One region of the Nitrosococcus wardiae genome, then DNA from elsewhere that is predicted to be linked to it. Evidence: predicted binding sites of a transcription regulator. Region 1 holds the regulator's gene; the other holds the start of a gene.
What was found. The regulator FliA, encoded in region 1, starts transcription of late flagellar genes. The targets are predictions, from matches to a motif close to GCTAAAGTTNNNNNNNNNNCNGCCGATA.

Region 1 (7,684 bases):
AGGAAACTCTCGGTGATTTTTCCCTGGTTCCACTAGTTGTAGGGCAGACCTCCCCCAAACAGGTCAAGGAGGTACTCGATCTCTTTTGGGATAGCAAGGAGACCTTAATTATCGTCAGTTCAGATTTAAGCCATTATCACGACTACGCTACTGCCCAACAGCTCGATAGGGCTACCACCAAAGCAATAGAAGTTTTACAGCCCGAGGTGATTCATCCTGAACAGGCCTGCGGTTACATTCCAATGGGCGGGCTCCTCATGGCGGCACGGGAACGCGGCCTTCACGGGACCACCCTTGACCTCCGCAATTCCGGTGATACCGCAGGTTCCCGAGATCAAGTCGTTGGCTACGGTGCCTATGTCTTTCAGTAATCCCCCCGTTTTTTTACCAGCAGAAAGGCAGAGATTGGGAGAAATAGCCCGTGACTCTATTCGCCACGGACTCGAGACAGGGGAACCTTTGCCTATTGAACTCGATAACTATCCACCGCTAATCCAACGCATCGGCGCTAATTTTGTGACTTTGACATGGGAAAATCGGTTGCGCGGCTGTATGGGCACCCTCGAAGCCTATCGGCCCTTGGTCTTAGATGTTGCGGAAAATGCTTATGCCAGTGCTTTTCGTGACCCTCGATTCCCCTCGTTGACAACCGGGGAATTTGAGCGGCTGACTATCGCCGTCTCAATCCTAACTCCCCCACTTTTGATGACCTTTGAGAACGAACAAGACCTGATTTTCCAGTTACGTCCAGGAGTTGACGGGTTAGTACTAGAAGAAGGGACACTTCGGGGGACCTTTCTTCCTGCAGTTTGGGAAGTATTGCCCGATCCTCAGCTATTTCTCAGGGGACTCAAACGGAAGACGGGCCTACCACCAGAGTATTGGTCGGATTCTTTACGAGTGTTCCGCTATACGGTGGAAAAAATTTGAATTTTGCGATCTCATCGACAAAAGCCGATCGATTTAGGCGCACACTCACGCCGATCAGGCCATATGGCATAATCTAATTTCGCCCCTTGCAAAGAAGCTCCGTCTAAATGAGCGCCGGACAAATCAGCGTAGGAAAGATCGGCGTAATCTAGCCTAGCATGACTCAAATCCGCATTGCATAAATTAGCACTTCGTAACATGGCATCGGAAAGATCCACATGCCTCAAGTTGGCAAAGGCCAAATTGGCATAAGTTAAAACAGCAGAATTTAACGAAGCTTGGGACAGATCGGCACCTTTAAGGGATGAATTGAGGAGATTGGCTCCATTTAGATTGGCCGCTACCAAAACTCTTCCCGAAAGCAGGCAATTACTCCAGTCCACCCCTGGTCTAGGAGGCATATCGCAGTTTCCCATGTGCCAAATAGAGGATAGGAAAAAGAATCCCCCTGACAGGGCAACCATTGCCAAGATAATCGCCCCAATAAAACGACGTTTAAGGGGATAGCTGGCCTGGTACGCTTTTAGTTGGCTCCTAAGCTGCGTCCGTGCTCTGCGGTATTTGATGGTTTCAGGTAGCTCAGGAGAGCGCCGGTCCTTTCCACTGCGTTGCTCAGACAGTAAACGCCGATCCCTGAACCTGCGGCGATCAAATCCAGAGCGGCGATCACGCCAAGGGTATCCCGCCTCGTATTGTTTTAGGCCTGGAAAAGTTTCGGCCCTGCTTTTATCATGCTTTGTTTGCACCCAAATTAGAGATAATCGCTAAAGGTAGGCTTTTCTAATACATACCACTATTCTTGCCATTCGTTCAATCTATTTTGGTTATCCGCATGGTTAGTACCTGCCTGGCCGAATGGGGTATTTGCAGTCGAATTAGTATTATGCAATAAGTAGACCAACCCCGCTTCGTCTCGAGACAGCCCACAGCTGGCTATTAATTGGTCAATATCAGCACCGTTACGCACCATCTTTATCGCCTGGCTATAAGCACAATTCTCAGGCGTATGCAAGTCAATTTGATCTTGCCGTTCATCAAGTTTTTTTACCCGCCGCTCCAACTGTAAAATTTGGTTTCCTAACCTCGCCGAACCAGCACAAAGCACACCAAAATCCTTCTGTAACTGCTGCAGCTGTTGGACTTGCTCCTCTAACTGCCGATTGGCTCGATACAAAGTAAGATTTAAATAGAGCACTAAGATTATCAGCACCCCTGTCACCACAAAAAGCAGCCAGACCAATTCCATTACCGCCTCAATTCTAAAACTAACGGTATCTGGAACACAGGACTAAGAGTAAAAGATACCGCTTCGCTTAGTTCTTGGCTTGCCCCTCCCCAACAGGGGACCCTTGAGCTTCCAGCGTACGGCGGCTAAAGGGCCGCCCCAGTATCACTAGTACCACGCGCCGGTTCCGGCGCCTTCCCTCTGCTGTACTGTTAGCTGCCACCGGCCGGTATTGTCCATAACCGATAGCGGCCATACGTGCGGGGGATACGCCAAAGCGATCAAGCAGATGCACGACGCTCGCTGCCCGTGCCGATGACAATTCCCAGTTAGAGGGAAAAACTGGTGTGCTGATCGGAACATTATCGGTAAACCCCTCAACTTGGATGGGGTTGGGAAAGCGGCGCAAGATCTTGGCTAACTTCTTTAACTCTGGCACGGCTTCTGCTTCCAATTTAGCGCTTCCACTAGTAAAAAGTACCCTATCATTGATTTCAACCTCCAACCATTCCCGGCCTTGACGTAGGCGAACCAAGTTCTCATCGATTAAAGGCTGCAAGGCAGTTCTAATCTCCTTAGTAATGACCCCAAGACTGGCTATCACCGAACTCTCCTCCTGGACAGAGGTTGCAGAAAACGATATTGCTGAAGTCGGGGTCACAGAGGAGATTTCAGGTAATGCCTCTATTTCAATAGGACTAGAACCCGAGGCAACGATTAACTCCCCTACCTCAATAGGAGGCTCTATCCGGCGAGAGGCTTGAGGAAATATCGCAGTCAAACTTTCTGAGAGCACCCGGTACTTCCCTTCATTGATAGAGGAGACAGCATACATGACGACAAAAAAAGCAAACAATAAAGTAATAAAATCCGCATAAGACACCAGCCAACGCTCATGATTTTCCTGATCTTCCTGATCTTCCTGCCAGCGTCGGCGGGCCATAACGCACTCAATCCAAGTAACTTTGTAAATGGATTTCGATATTGCGGGGATTTTCCCCCTCGGCGATACCAATAAGCCCTTCTACTACCATTTCACTAATATATGAGCGTCCTCGGATAAGCACCTTTAATTTATTAGCAAAGGGGAGAAAAAATAAATTAGCAAGACCCACCCCATAGATCGTCGCCACAAAAGCAACCGCAATGCCACTACCTAAGGAGGAGGGGTCGGCCAGATTACCCATGACCTGTATTAATCCCATTACAGCCCCAAGAATACCAATAGTGGGGGCATACCCGCCCATAGACTCAAAAACCTTGGCGGCCAGGAGATCTCGCTGCTCCGCAAGTTCAATATCCAGCTCCAGGATCTTGCGGATATCCTCTGGTTCGTTTCCATCCACCAATAATTGCAAACCTCGACGGGAAAAACGATCAGCCTCAGTCTCGGCTATAGCCTCTAGCCCTAATAAACCTTCCTTACGGGCAATCTTGCTCCATTCAAGGATATTGGCAACAAGTTCTTCTGCCCGCTGGGAAGGTGGCCGAAAAACCCAACCCGAAATCTGGAAGGCTCGCCAAAAAAGTTTGAGGGGAGTCTGTAACATCACCGCTCCCAGGGTACCCCCTAAGACAATAAGCAAAGCCACAGGATTGAGAATGGCTCTTAACTCTCCTCCTTCTAAATACTGGCCAACGAGAATGGCCCCAAATCCAATGATCACGCCAAGGATACTCAAGATATCCATGCTTTACACCCGTTGCTCCCCTGGCGCTAGTAAGACCACTCCTAACTGCAACCGCTCCTCCCTTATAGGGGCCTTTGGTACAAAGGACGCACACCCCCCCTAAAGGATAAAAAATACGAGGGGAAAAGCTGCTGGCATGGAAGTATTATTCCACCCTCTACAGAGAGCACAAATCATGAGCTATATACTCAATCCAACCACTCATTAAGGTGAGCCCGAAGGCGTAATACAGCCTGACTATGGATTTGGCTAACCCGGGACTCACTCACCCCCAATACTTCGCCGATTTCCCGGAGGTTTAAATCTTCAACATAGTAAAGCGACATCACTAATCGCTCCCGCTCAGGCAGGCCATCAATAGCACCGACTAACGCACTTCGGAAGCTCTGATCTTGTAATCCGTCGAAGGGCCCCTGCAGGGGGGTTGTCAGAGGATCTGACTCTTCGCTCTCATTAAATTCATCAAGGCTAAATACTCGATAACCGCCTGCATCCTGCAAGAGTCGATGATAATCATTAAGCGATAACCCGAGTTCCTTTGCAACTTCATGATCGCGCGCGTCTCGGCCTTCGCGGTTCTCAATTTCCCGCATCACTTCAGCCACTTGCCGAGCCTTACGATGGACCGAACGAGGGGCCCAATCATTGCGACGAATCTCATCTAAAATAGCCCCTCGAATGCGGATTCCGGCATAAGTTTCAAAACTTGCACCCTGGGAAGCATTATAATTGCGGGCTGCTTCCAATAGACCAATCATGCCCGCCTGAATAAGGTCATCCAGCTGAACGCTAGGTGGGAGCCGGGTTAACAAATGATAAGCAATACGCTTTACCAATGGCGCATACTGAATGACTAATTCGTCACTCCTGGGCTTCTCCTGGGTCCGGGTAGCATAAGCGACGACCCCATTCATAACAAATCCCCCTTACTATGATTCGTCCCCGCATGGACCCTGCTTGATCCATCTGCAAAGCACAGACTGTATTGCACTAGGCGCTCTACAAAGAATTCAAGGTGACCGCCTGGTTCTCTCCGTACCGGCCAGCGGACTGCCTTTTGGGCTAAGTGCATAAAGGCCATCGCTGATTTACTTCTGGGGTAACTATCTACCACCGCGCTTTGTTTCTTTACTGCCTTACGGAGATAATCGTCGTAAGGTACCACTCCCAAAAATTCCAGTGTCACATCCAGAAATTGGTTGGTGACTTTGGCAAGTTTGTCATACAATTCCCTGCCCTCCTGAATACTACGAGACATATTGGCGAGGAGATGAAACCGTTGCAGGTGATGATCCCGACTTAATACTTTGATCAAAGCATAAGCATCAGTGATCGATGCGGGCTCATCGCAAACCACCACGAGTACCTCCTGAGCTGCCCGGGTAAAGCTGATTACACTGTCAGAAATTCCGGCAGCAGTATCAATTAACAAAACATCCAGGGTCGTGCTGACTTCACTGAAGGCATTGATAAGACCTGCATGCTCAGCCGGACTAAGGCGCGCCATGGCCTGCACTCCCGAGGACGCCGGTACGATTTTGATGCCTGCGGGTCCAGGGACAATAATTTCCCCTAGCGAACGCTCCCCTTTAATGACATGGGCAAGGTTATGAGTAGGCTGTAATCCTAGCAACACATCGATATTAGCTAATCCAAGGTCAGCATCTAACAGCATTACTCTCTGGCCTTGACTTGCTAAAGCCACCGCCAAATTCACTGAAATATTAGTTTTGCCGACTCCCCCTTTACCACCAGTCACCGCCACTACCCGGACAGGACGAGTCATCCGCCGCAAACCACTGGCCTGATCAATCCGCGCCTCAGACATGAGCATAATTTATGGCCCTTCCAAACGCTTGAGCCAGTGCCTCATCAGCCAACCCTTTTTCCCTCTCACAGGCATACTCGGTGAGAAGATGGACTAAGTGCTGAGCACGGGCTGCCCCGAAGTCCTCCGGTACTCGCTGTCCATCACTGATATAGGCAAGAGGCAACTGGCGACGGATAACGGTGGAGACAATCCCCCCTAGGCTCGCCGCTTCATCGATTTTAGTCAGGATGCAGCCCGAGAGCTCAACCCGATTAAATTGCTGCACCACCTCATCCAACGCCGAAGATTGAGTGGCCGCTGATAGGACTAAGTAATTCCTAATTTTTGGGCCACCTCCAGCAAGCATGGCAAATTGCTTGGTAAGATGCATATCCCGCTGACTCATGCCTGCTGTGTCAATGAGCACTAACTGCCGATCCAGCAAGCCATCCAAAATTTTCTCCAATGCTTGCCGATCCTGAACAACCTTCACAGGAACACCAAGAATGCGGCCATAGGTGTGCAATTGTTCCTGCGCTCCGATACGGAAACAGTCAGTAGTCACCAAAGCCACACTATGGATCCCATGGCGAAGCGCAAAGCGCGCCGCAATTTTCGCCACACTGGTGGTTTTCCCCACCCCCGTGGGGCCGATGAGGGCGACGATCCCACCAGCGGTCAAGGTATCATCATCGGCAATGGGGATAAGGTCTGTCAGCACCTGCAGCGCCTGCTGCCAAATTTGATGGGGGTCATTGCTGTTACTCGCCTGGGCAGCAAGCTGCCGGCAAAGTTCGGGAACAAGATCCAGTCCAATTAACCGGCGGAGCAATTGTGCCTTAAGGGGGTGGCGTCGGCCCAATTCACCCCAGGCAAGGTCCGATAATTGCACCTCTACTAGATTGCGTAAATTTTTCACCTCTTGCCGCATCTCAAGCAAAATGGGCTTTTGAGATTCATCCCTAGAGGCGTTGGAAGAAGGCCTCCTTTCTGGCAGAGGCTCTGCCTCTTGGCAAGAAGCTTGCTCTAATACGGTATCCTCGTAATCCGTGGCAGCGACAATTTCAATGCCTCCACCCACTGAACGATTTGACAAGATAACGGCATCTGCCCCCATCGCCTCCCGTACCTGCCGGATAGCTTGTCGCACATCCGGAGCTGTAAACCGTCTAATTTTCATCGGCTACTTCCTAACAAGTCACCTAACTACCCACACTGGCCACGATGCGGACCTGCTTATCTTCCGGTATTTCGTTGTAGGACAGCACCTTAAGTTCAGGAATAGTGTGGTGAACAAACCGTGCAAGCCAAGCCCTTAATGCTCCCTGTACCAATAGTATGGCTGGCTTTCCAGCGGCCTCCTGCCGCTGCGTACTTTCCTTCAAAGTGCGGTGCAATTTTTCCGCTAGTCCAGGTTCCATATTGAGCCCCCCTCCTTCGCTGGCAGCCTGTAAGGAACGTAGCAATAATTGTTCCAGTTCAGGAGATATAGAAATGACCTCAAGTTCTTTAGTTAGACCATTGATATGCTGAACAATAGAACGTCCAAGGGCGATACGAACCATGGCCGTCAATACGGCGGGGTCTTGACTCCGCAGCGCGTGCTCTGCCAAAGTTTCGACGATAGTCCGCATATCGCGAATAGGCACCCCCTCCGCTAATAGTTGCTGTAACACCTTCTGCACAACGCCCAGGGGCAAGGTGTCAGGCACCACTCCCTCCGCCAGTTTGGGGGCGACTTTGGCTAGATTCTCCAAGAGCTGCTGCACTTCCTCCCGCCCCAATAACTCATGGGCATGGCTTTGGAGGATTTGACTCAAGTGAGTGGCAATGACGGTCCCGGCATCGACCACCGTATAGCCTTGCATTTGAGCTCGCTCCCGTTGGGCTGGCTCGATCCAGAGGGCTTCTAAGCCAAATGCAGGATCCTGAGTGGGGGTTCCTTCCACTTTACCGAAAACCTGACCGGGATTAATGGCCATCTCCCGTTCGGGGAAAATTTCTGCCTCTCCCACCGTGACACTAAAA
Region 2 (7,684 bases), 1.6 Mb from region 1:
CCATATTCCAGGGGCTGTGAATTTTGAATGGACACGGGCCATTGATCAGGAGCGTAATTTGCGTTTTAAGTCGATGGATGAATTGCGGTCGAGTCTGGAAGCCCTGGGCGTTACCCCTGATAAGGAAATTATTTGTCATTGCCAGACTCATCATCGTTCGGCCCACACCTGTATGGTATTGAAATATTTAGGGTATCCACGAATCAGAGGGTATCCCGGTTCTTGGTCAGAGTGGGGTAACGACCCGGATACTCCCATCGAGGTGTAGAGCAAGCAATGGTTGCCCCAGGTGATTGGGAGGTCACAAATAACCCTAGCCAATTTGTTAGGGTGATGCAGCTCACGGATTCCCATTTGCTGGCCGATCCAGGTGCGCTGTTATGGGATAATTTAAATACCCGCAGGTCGATGGTTGCTGTCTTTAAACACATTCAACAACAGCGCCATCCCGGGGATCTGGTGGTGATTAGTGGCGATATTGCGGAAAAGGCCGAACCGGAAGCTTATCGATGGCTGTTGGAATATTGCCAAGATTTAGAGCTGCCTGTGTATTGCCTTCCTGGGAATCATGACAATCCAGCGCTCATGGGTGAAATCTTAAATGATGCCAATGTTAGCACTGAGCCCTTAATCACATTCGAGAGTTGGCAGCTTATCCTCCTCAATTCTATAGTGCCTCGTCAGCCTAATGGACACTTGGGCAAGGGCCAATTAGATTTTCTTAACCGCAGTCTAGCTAGTCGCCCGGATTTAAATACGCTAGTTTTCCTTCACCATCCCCCGGTGGCTATAGGTAGCTCCTGGATGGATGCCATGGGATTGGATAATGCGGTGGATTTTTTTGCCGTTTTGGACCAGTATCCCCAGGTTCGAGGCATCGTTTGGGGTCACATCCATCAAGAGTTTCATACTGAGCGCCACGGTGTTCAATTATTAGGCAGCCCTTCTACCTGTGTCCAATTTGTCCCTGGCAGCGAGCATTTCCAACTGGACCAGCTGGGACCAGGTTATCGTCGGCTAGTTTTGTTCCCTAACGGCCAGATTGAGACTCAGGCCTATTATGTGGAGCACTTTGGTTTTTCTTAATCAAGAGCAGGCAGTAAACCTGGGTATGGACAAAAAGGAAGTGGAGAGAGGTCCTGTAGGGGTATGTCTGAGACAACTTATTTTATAGTGGCAGTGGCGGTGTTCCTGTTCCAGGGCAACCGTTTTCTTGCGCTACGGCGCAGTACTTCCAAAGCCGTGGCTCCCGGGGAGTGGGAAGTAATTTCTGGTAAAGTTGAGGGAGGCGAGCTACCCCATGAGGCTGCTCGGCGGGAAACCTATGAAGAATCAGGAATGACGGTTGCGTTAGATGACCGGCCTGTTACTGCTTATCAAGCTAATTATGGAGGGGACCCGATGATAGTATTGGTCTATCGTGGAAAGGGAATAGATGGGGAACTTCGCCTTTCTAATGAGCATCAAGCTCAGGCTTGGGTAACGGAGGATGAATTTGCTCAACTGTGCTCCTATGGGGAGCTTGTGGATGCGGCCCGCCGGGCCGCCAAGCTGCCCTGGTAAGGTTTGGGGACTGAGTGCATGAAGGTATGGAAATGCTGGAGGAGAAAGAAAGATGGATGAAAAGAGCCGGTTAGAAGTTGAAGCGGCTGTGTTTCGCCGCTTAGTGGAGCATTTTCAGGAACATACCGAGGTTCAGAATATCGATGTGATGAATTTGGCCGGCTTTTGTCGAAATTGCCTTGCAAAATGGTATCAAGCGGCGGTCGAGGAACAGGGTGGACACCTATCTTATGATGAAGCGAGGGAAATTATTTATGGTATGCCTTATGAAGAGTGGAAGGCGAAATATCAAAAATAGCTCGTTTTGGAAAAATTTTTTAGGGTAGTAATTTTCCTGTACTCTCATCCTATCCTGGTAGGGTGCTACTTTTCATGTTTGCCTTCGCTCTCTATCCCAACCCCTTGGTTTATCTCAGGCAATCTTAATTTACTGAGTCAGAATTAAAAATTTCCCGATCTTGACCGATAGACCTCGTGAGTCGTGGGGCATCTTCTCACTGCGCTTGTTTCAACAATGAGGGAGGTATATCGGCGTGGATTTGGCCACCCTGCTTGGCTTAATTAGTAGCTTTGGGGTTGTGGCTGGAGCCATTTTATTGGGCTCTAGCGTGCTCGTTTTCTTCAATCCGCCCTCTCTTTTGATCGTCTTAGGGGGGACTACAGCTGTAGTGCTCATGAAGTTCTCCCTCAGCCAGTTTTTAGGTTCCTTCAAGGTGGCTATGAAGGCTTTTGTGTATAAGGCTGATAAGCCGGAAGAGATTATTAAACAAGCCTTAGAGATGGCGAATACAGCCCGAAAGGATGGGTTGTTAGCTTTAGAAAGTTGGGATATTAAGAATGAATTCATGAAAAAAGGGGTGACCTTGCTAGTAGATGGTCACGATCCCGAAATGGTGCGCCGGGTGTTGATGGCTGAGCTGCGGCAAACCCTACAGCGTCATGATTTGGGACAGAAAATTTTTAGGGCCATTGGCGAAGTGGCGCCGGCCATGGGTATGATTGGCACTTTGATTGGTCTCGTACAGATGCTTTCTTCTATGGATGACCCAAAAAAAATTGGCCCGGCTATGGCCGTTGCCCTGCTGACCACGCTCTATGGTGCCATGATTGCTAATATGGTGGCGCTGCCGTTCGCCGACAAACTCGCCCTGCGCAGTAATGAAGAACGGCTTAATCGCTCCATAATCATTGAAAGCATCCTGTCGATTCAACAGGGTCACAACCCGCGGGTATTGGAAGAGCTGTTGCTAACCTTTATGCCAGGTTCTAAGCGCCACAATAACAATGGAGAAAAGAAGAGCTGATCGGAGGAGATGGAACAGGACTTGATTGCGGCCGAGAGCGAACCGCAGGAGGAAAGGTCAGGTGCTCCGGCATGGGTAGTTACACTAGCCGATCTTATGTCCCTGTTAATGAGTTTTTTTGTGCTGCTTTTGTCCTTTTCAGAGCTAGATTTGCAAAAATACAAACAAGTCGCCGGCTCCATGAAGTTTGCCTTTGGGGTGCAGCGGGAGATTAAAGTTAAGGAACCCCCTAAGGGTACGAGTATTATTGCCCAGGAGTTCAGCCCTGGTCGTCCCCGTTTCACTCCCTGGGATGATATTCGTCAGGATACTATTGATGAGACTAAACAAACGCTGGATTTTTCTGAGGCGCGTATCCGGGATACGGAAGCAAAGGTGGCCGAGCTTCAAGATATGCTCCAAAATGAAATCGACCAGGGGCTGGTTGTCTTAGAGAGAATAGGTGAGCAAATTGTCATTCGTATTCAGGAGAAAGGTTCTTTTCCCTCGGGAAGTGCCACCTTTAGCCAGGACTTTAAACCCGTTTTAAATAAAATCCGCATTGTCCTAAAAAGGATTGAGGGTAAAATTGTTGTCGCGGGGCATACGGATAATTTGCCTATTCATACTTCTCGCTTTCGCTCTAATTGGGAATTATCGACAGCCCGAGCAGTTTCTGTGGTTCATCATCTCTTTGCTACCGATGAAATTGCCCCTCAGCGCTTCGTTATTGCAGGTCATGCCGATACCCAGCCGCTAGCGCCCAATGATACTACAGAGAACCGAGCTCGCAATCGGCGCATAGAAATCACTATCATGCCAAGTTCAAGCTCAAATAATGAGCAGTTCTCGGTAAAGGAACTGATGGATAAGCCATGAGTTAGTGACGGCGAATTACCCCTACTAAGGGATTAGGTAGATTCATACAGGCCAGTACCACGCGGTCAAAGCGATCGGTAAGAGTTAACGCTATTTCTGCCACGGCTATTCCTTGTTTTTCCCATGCTGGCTTATCTACCATATTGATTAGAGGAACTATTTTTGCTCTACCTACTCCTTTTAATCCCCCTTGAGGGCTTGCTAATAGCCTGGCTAGGTGGACGGGCTTTAGGATTTCGCCGGCTTTAATTCCGATGATAGTTTCAATGTTCTCTACGCGGTGGGCAATTTTCTCCGATAAAGGTTGACCGATGGCAAGCACAGAAATCACGGGGATCACATGGGTAGCCTCATCGGGGATCACCGGTTCCTGTGCTCCTGGGGCCTTAAGCCAACGGCTACGCGCTCCATCAGCCTTGACTAGACTGACGTCAAAGCCGGCTTGTCGATGGATCATTCCAACTAAAGAAGGGGAGATACCGGCTAAACGCCCTTTTTTTATTGAAGGTTGAGCATAGGCAATCAGGCGGTGGGTTTGGGCCGCTGTGCTGACTAGGGTAAGAAGCAGTTTTTCGTCGGTAATGATTTGATAAGCAGAGACTTTGTTGGGGAAAGGTGGAATATGGGCGGTTGAGGTAATTCCTATCCGACCTGGATGGAGCATTGCTAAGCGATAAAGGGTAGTTTTTTTACCTCCCGCGCCTACCAAACAGACGATACCACGCCAGGCTTCCAGGGCATCTAGCAATGAGTTGGGTTTACTCATTATCATGTTTCCACTATTGCGGCTTTTACCGACAGTATACGGGGTAGGAATCCGGCAATCAGTTCCCAGCGTTCGCCGTTATCGCGGCTTTCAAACAGGTGGCCGCTGGAGGTCCCGAAGTAAACCCCATTGGGGGATAGACCGTCACAATCCATAGCCTCACGTAATACGGTGACATAGACATGTTCTTGGGGAAGGCCATGGGTCAAGGGTTCCCAGTTAGCGCCGCCATTGTTGCTGCGGTAGACGCGGAGCTTGCCATCGACCATGGTGCGTAAGTGGCTACTCTGTTCGGGGATGACATACACCATATCGGGATCTTGAGGATTCACCACGATGGCATAGCCGAAATCACTAGGAAGTCCCTGGTTTATCTCAATCCAATGGTTTCCTTGGTCGTCGCTGCGGTAGGTTCCGTTGTAGCACTGCCGATAAAGGCGATCAGGTTGTTTAGGATGCAACACTATTCGGTGTACATTATGGCCTACATCAGGATAGTGTTGAGGAAGGTTTTCGGCACGAACGCCCCGATTAATGGGGATCCAGCTGGCACCGGCATCATCATAGCGAAAGACTCCGCCTGCCGAAATGGCACAATAGAGGCGACGAGGAGTGCGGGGATCAATATAGATGGAGTGAACTGCAAATCCCCCCCGGGCGGGTTCCCAACGATCTCGGCTAGGATGTTCATTGAGACCCGGCAAGGGCTTCCAGTGGTGACCGCCGTCTTGGCTTATAAATAGTCCCGGGGGATCGATTCCGGCATAAAGCACCTGCTCCTGCGTGGGATGACCTGGAGCCAAGTACCAGATGGCTTTTAGGCTCTGGGCATAAAGCCCTTGGCGATGGTGGGGGACATAGGAGAGCACTTTCCAATCATAGCCGGCATCGTGGCTGTGATAAATATGGCAGCCCCAAATAGGATGGTTAACGGCGGCATAAGCATGTTGATGCATTCTTGGATCCATCCAGGCATGTAAGATCTCATAGCCTGCAATAAGGGGTCCCTCAATTTTCCAAGCATTGCGGTTTAGTTCCGTGCTAATACGAAAAAGGCCTTTTTGGGTGCCCACCAAAAGCACCAACTGACTAGGGCTGCTCATTGAATTAGTCTTATTCATCGCCGCTATGGATCTATAATACTGAGTCCTTTACACTGGAGAGGATGTCAAGATTCTGAATTTCAGATTGCCGGAGCAAGAGGAGAATTTCCATGGCAGAGCCTTTTATCGTCCAGAAAAAGCCATTTGTTGTGACGCTTGACCCCGGCGACTATTGGTGGTGCGCCTGTGGGCAATCTAAAAACCAGCCTTTTTGTGATGGTTCTCATAAAGGGACTGGTTTTACGCCAGTAAAGTTTAGTTTATCCGAACAGAAAAAGGTTGCTTTGTGCGGTTGCAAGCATACCGGCAACAAGCCCTATTGCGATGGTACCCACTCAAAGCTTTAAAGAAGTTAAGTTTTAAATTGTAGGAAATGGGGAGGATAAATCTAGATGGAAGCGGCGAGTACCTGGGAAGTGCTTTTGCTTGGCCTGGTAGCGATCTTGGTTATCCTGTGGTTTCGACCCGGAATTAGGGGTGCGTTCCAGCATGCGGAGCAGGTAAAAGAGAAGGATTGGAAAGGGTTCCTGATCCCCATTGCGCTAGTCGCCCTATTTGTGATAATCCTGCTGGCTATTGCTTAGCTGGTACCTGATAGGGGGGAGGTGCCTCCGCGGGTAGATTTGCAGCAAACCCCTCCCGCTGCAATGATAGGGTTAATTACCCCTACCACAATTTTACCAATATCTTTCTACGGAAATCTGCCCAGGGTCCCGCCGGCGGTTTTCCTTAAGGCCCCGTTCCTTAAGGAGGGCCGTGGTGTCGCGGACCATATCCGGGTTTCCACAGAGCATCACCTGGGATGATCCCGCTTCGATGGTAAGTCCCGTGTATTGGGCCATACGGCCATCGGCGATAGCGGTAGTAATGCGCCCGCGAATAGCACCCTCATAACCTTCCCGGCTGACTAAGGGGACCATAGTAAATTGCTGGGGGTGCTGTTGGCGAAGGGTCTCAATGAGATCCTGATAGGTCAGTTCCTCCGCAGTGCGCACTGAATGTGCCAAGACAATACGAGAAAAGCGTTGCCAGGGCTCTTCGGTTTGGAGGATAGAGAGGAATGGCCCAATGGCCGTTCCCGTGGATAGCATCCAGAGGTTGTCGGTAGTTTGAATTTGTGAAAGGGTGAGAAAACCCGCTGCCTTACGAGAGACCCAAACAGGATCATTGGGTTCTAATTTGACAAGGCGATTCGAGAGTGGACCATCCGGAACCGTAATGGAGTAAAATTCCAGATAGTTTTCCTGGGGGGAGTTCACAAAAGAATAGGAACGAGCTACAAATTCGTCATCAATAACCAAACCCAGGCGGCCGAACTGTCCTGCCTCAAAGGGCTCTACTGGGGCTTCCACTCGGAGTGAATAGAGCTGCTCAGTCCAGTGGTGATTAGCAATCACGCGCCCTTCAACCCACCTCCGGGGATCTATCGAGGCTTTCGTTTTTGGAGTTTCCGTCGTTGGTGTAGGCATAATTTCTATTATTACCCGAAATATTATCAAGTTCAATCTCTTGGCGCTTACTTACCCCAAATTAGGAGTATTAGGGGCCGCTTTCCAAGAGTGCCTTTTATCTGCCGCAACAAGGTTTGGGGCTGGGATTTACCGATTAACGTCTTTTGATTACTCGGTGATTTCTACGCCGCGCCAGAAAGCGACGTAATTTTTGATGGGGGCTGCTTTTTGCTTCGGTGCCGGATAATACCAGGCCGCATCGGTATGAATTTGATCACCGACCACAATGTGGTAGTAGCTGGCTTCTCCTTTCCAGGGACAAGTGGTGTGCATATCGCTGCTCCGAAAATACTCCTTGTGGATGGAATCGGGTGGAAAATAATGGTTACCCTCCACCACCTTAGTTTTATCGCTTTCGGCTAACACGGCACCGTTCCAGATAGCTTTCATAGGGGGCCCTCACGATACATTCCTAGGGGTTCTTAGATTAGCCTCTTTTCCGAGGTTCGCCTTAGTAGCAACCAGATAAAGAAAGGTCCGCCCAGGAGGGCGGTGATAACTCCCACGGGGATTTCTGCCGGGGCTATCAAGTTACGTGCTAGAGTATCGCATAAAGTGAGGAAACTTCCCCCAAAAAGC

Region 2: a site for FliA is predicted at 2,004-2,031, ahead of pomA (flagellar motor protein PomA). Genes of this name have one in related genera too.

Annotation. Positions count from the first base shown of each region.
Region 1 covers NZ_CP038033.1:504,302-511,985, forward strand. The annotation lists gene amrB (AmmeMemoRadiSam system protein B) at 1-371, shown strand, start outside; gene amrA (AmmeMemoRadiSam system protein A) at 406-930, shown strand; gene E3U44_RS02510 (pentapeptide repeat-containing protein) at 942-1,676, opposite strand; gene E3U44_RS02515 (DUF2802 domain-containing protein) at 1,724-2,176, opposite strand; gene motD (flagellar motor protein MotD) at 2,244-3,098, opposite strand; gene E3U44_RS02525 (flagellar motor protein) at 3,106-3,846, opposite strand; gene E3U44_RS02530 (RNA polymerase sigma factor FliA) at 4,035-4,760, opposite strand; gene E3U44_RS02535 (MinD/ParA family protein) at 4,757-5,680, opposite strand; gene flhF (flagellar biosynthesis GTPase FlhF) at 5,667-6,836, opposite strand; gene flhA (flagellar biosynthesis protein FlhA) at 6,859-7,684, opposite strand, start outside.
Region 2 covers NZ_CP038033.1:2,144,695-2,152,378, forward strand. The annotation lists gene E3U44_RS10380 (sulfurtransferase) at 1-268, shown strand, start outside; gene cpdA (3',5'-cyclic-AMP phosphodiesterase) at 277-1,086, shown strand; gene E3U44_RS10390 (NUDIX domain-containing protein) at 1,150-1,563, shown strand; gene E3U44_RS10395 (DUF1244 domain-containing protein) at 1,616-1,861, shown strand; gene pomA (flagellar motor protein PomA) at 2,097-2,867, shown strand; gene E3U44_RS10405 (flagellar motor protein MotB) at 2,877-3,725, shown strand; gene yqeC (selenium cofactor biosynthesis protein YqeC) at 3,727-4,491, opposite strand; gene E3U44_RS10415 (WD40/YVTN/BNR-like repeat-containing protein) at 4,494-5,594, opposite strand; gene E3U44_RS10420 (CDGSH iron-sulfur domain-containing protein) at 5,705-5,941, shown strand; gene E3U44_RS10425 (hypothetical protein) at 5,987-6,178, shown strand; gene E3U44_RS10430 (ferredoxin--NADP reductase) at 6,272-7,063, opposite strand; gene E3U44_RS10435 (DUF427 domain-containing protein) at 7,214-7,495, opposite strand; gene E3U44_RS10440 (FecCD family ABC transporter permease) at 7,528-7,684, opposite strand, start outside.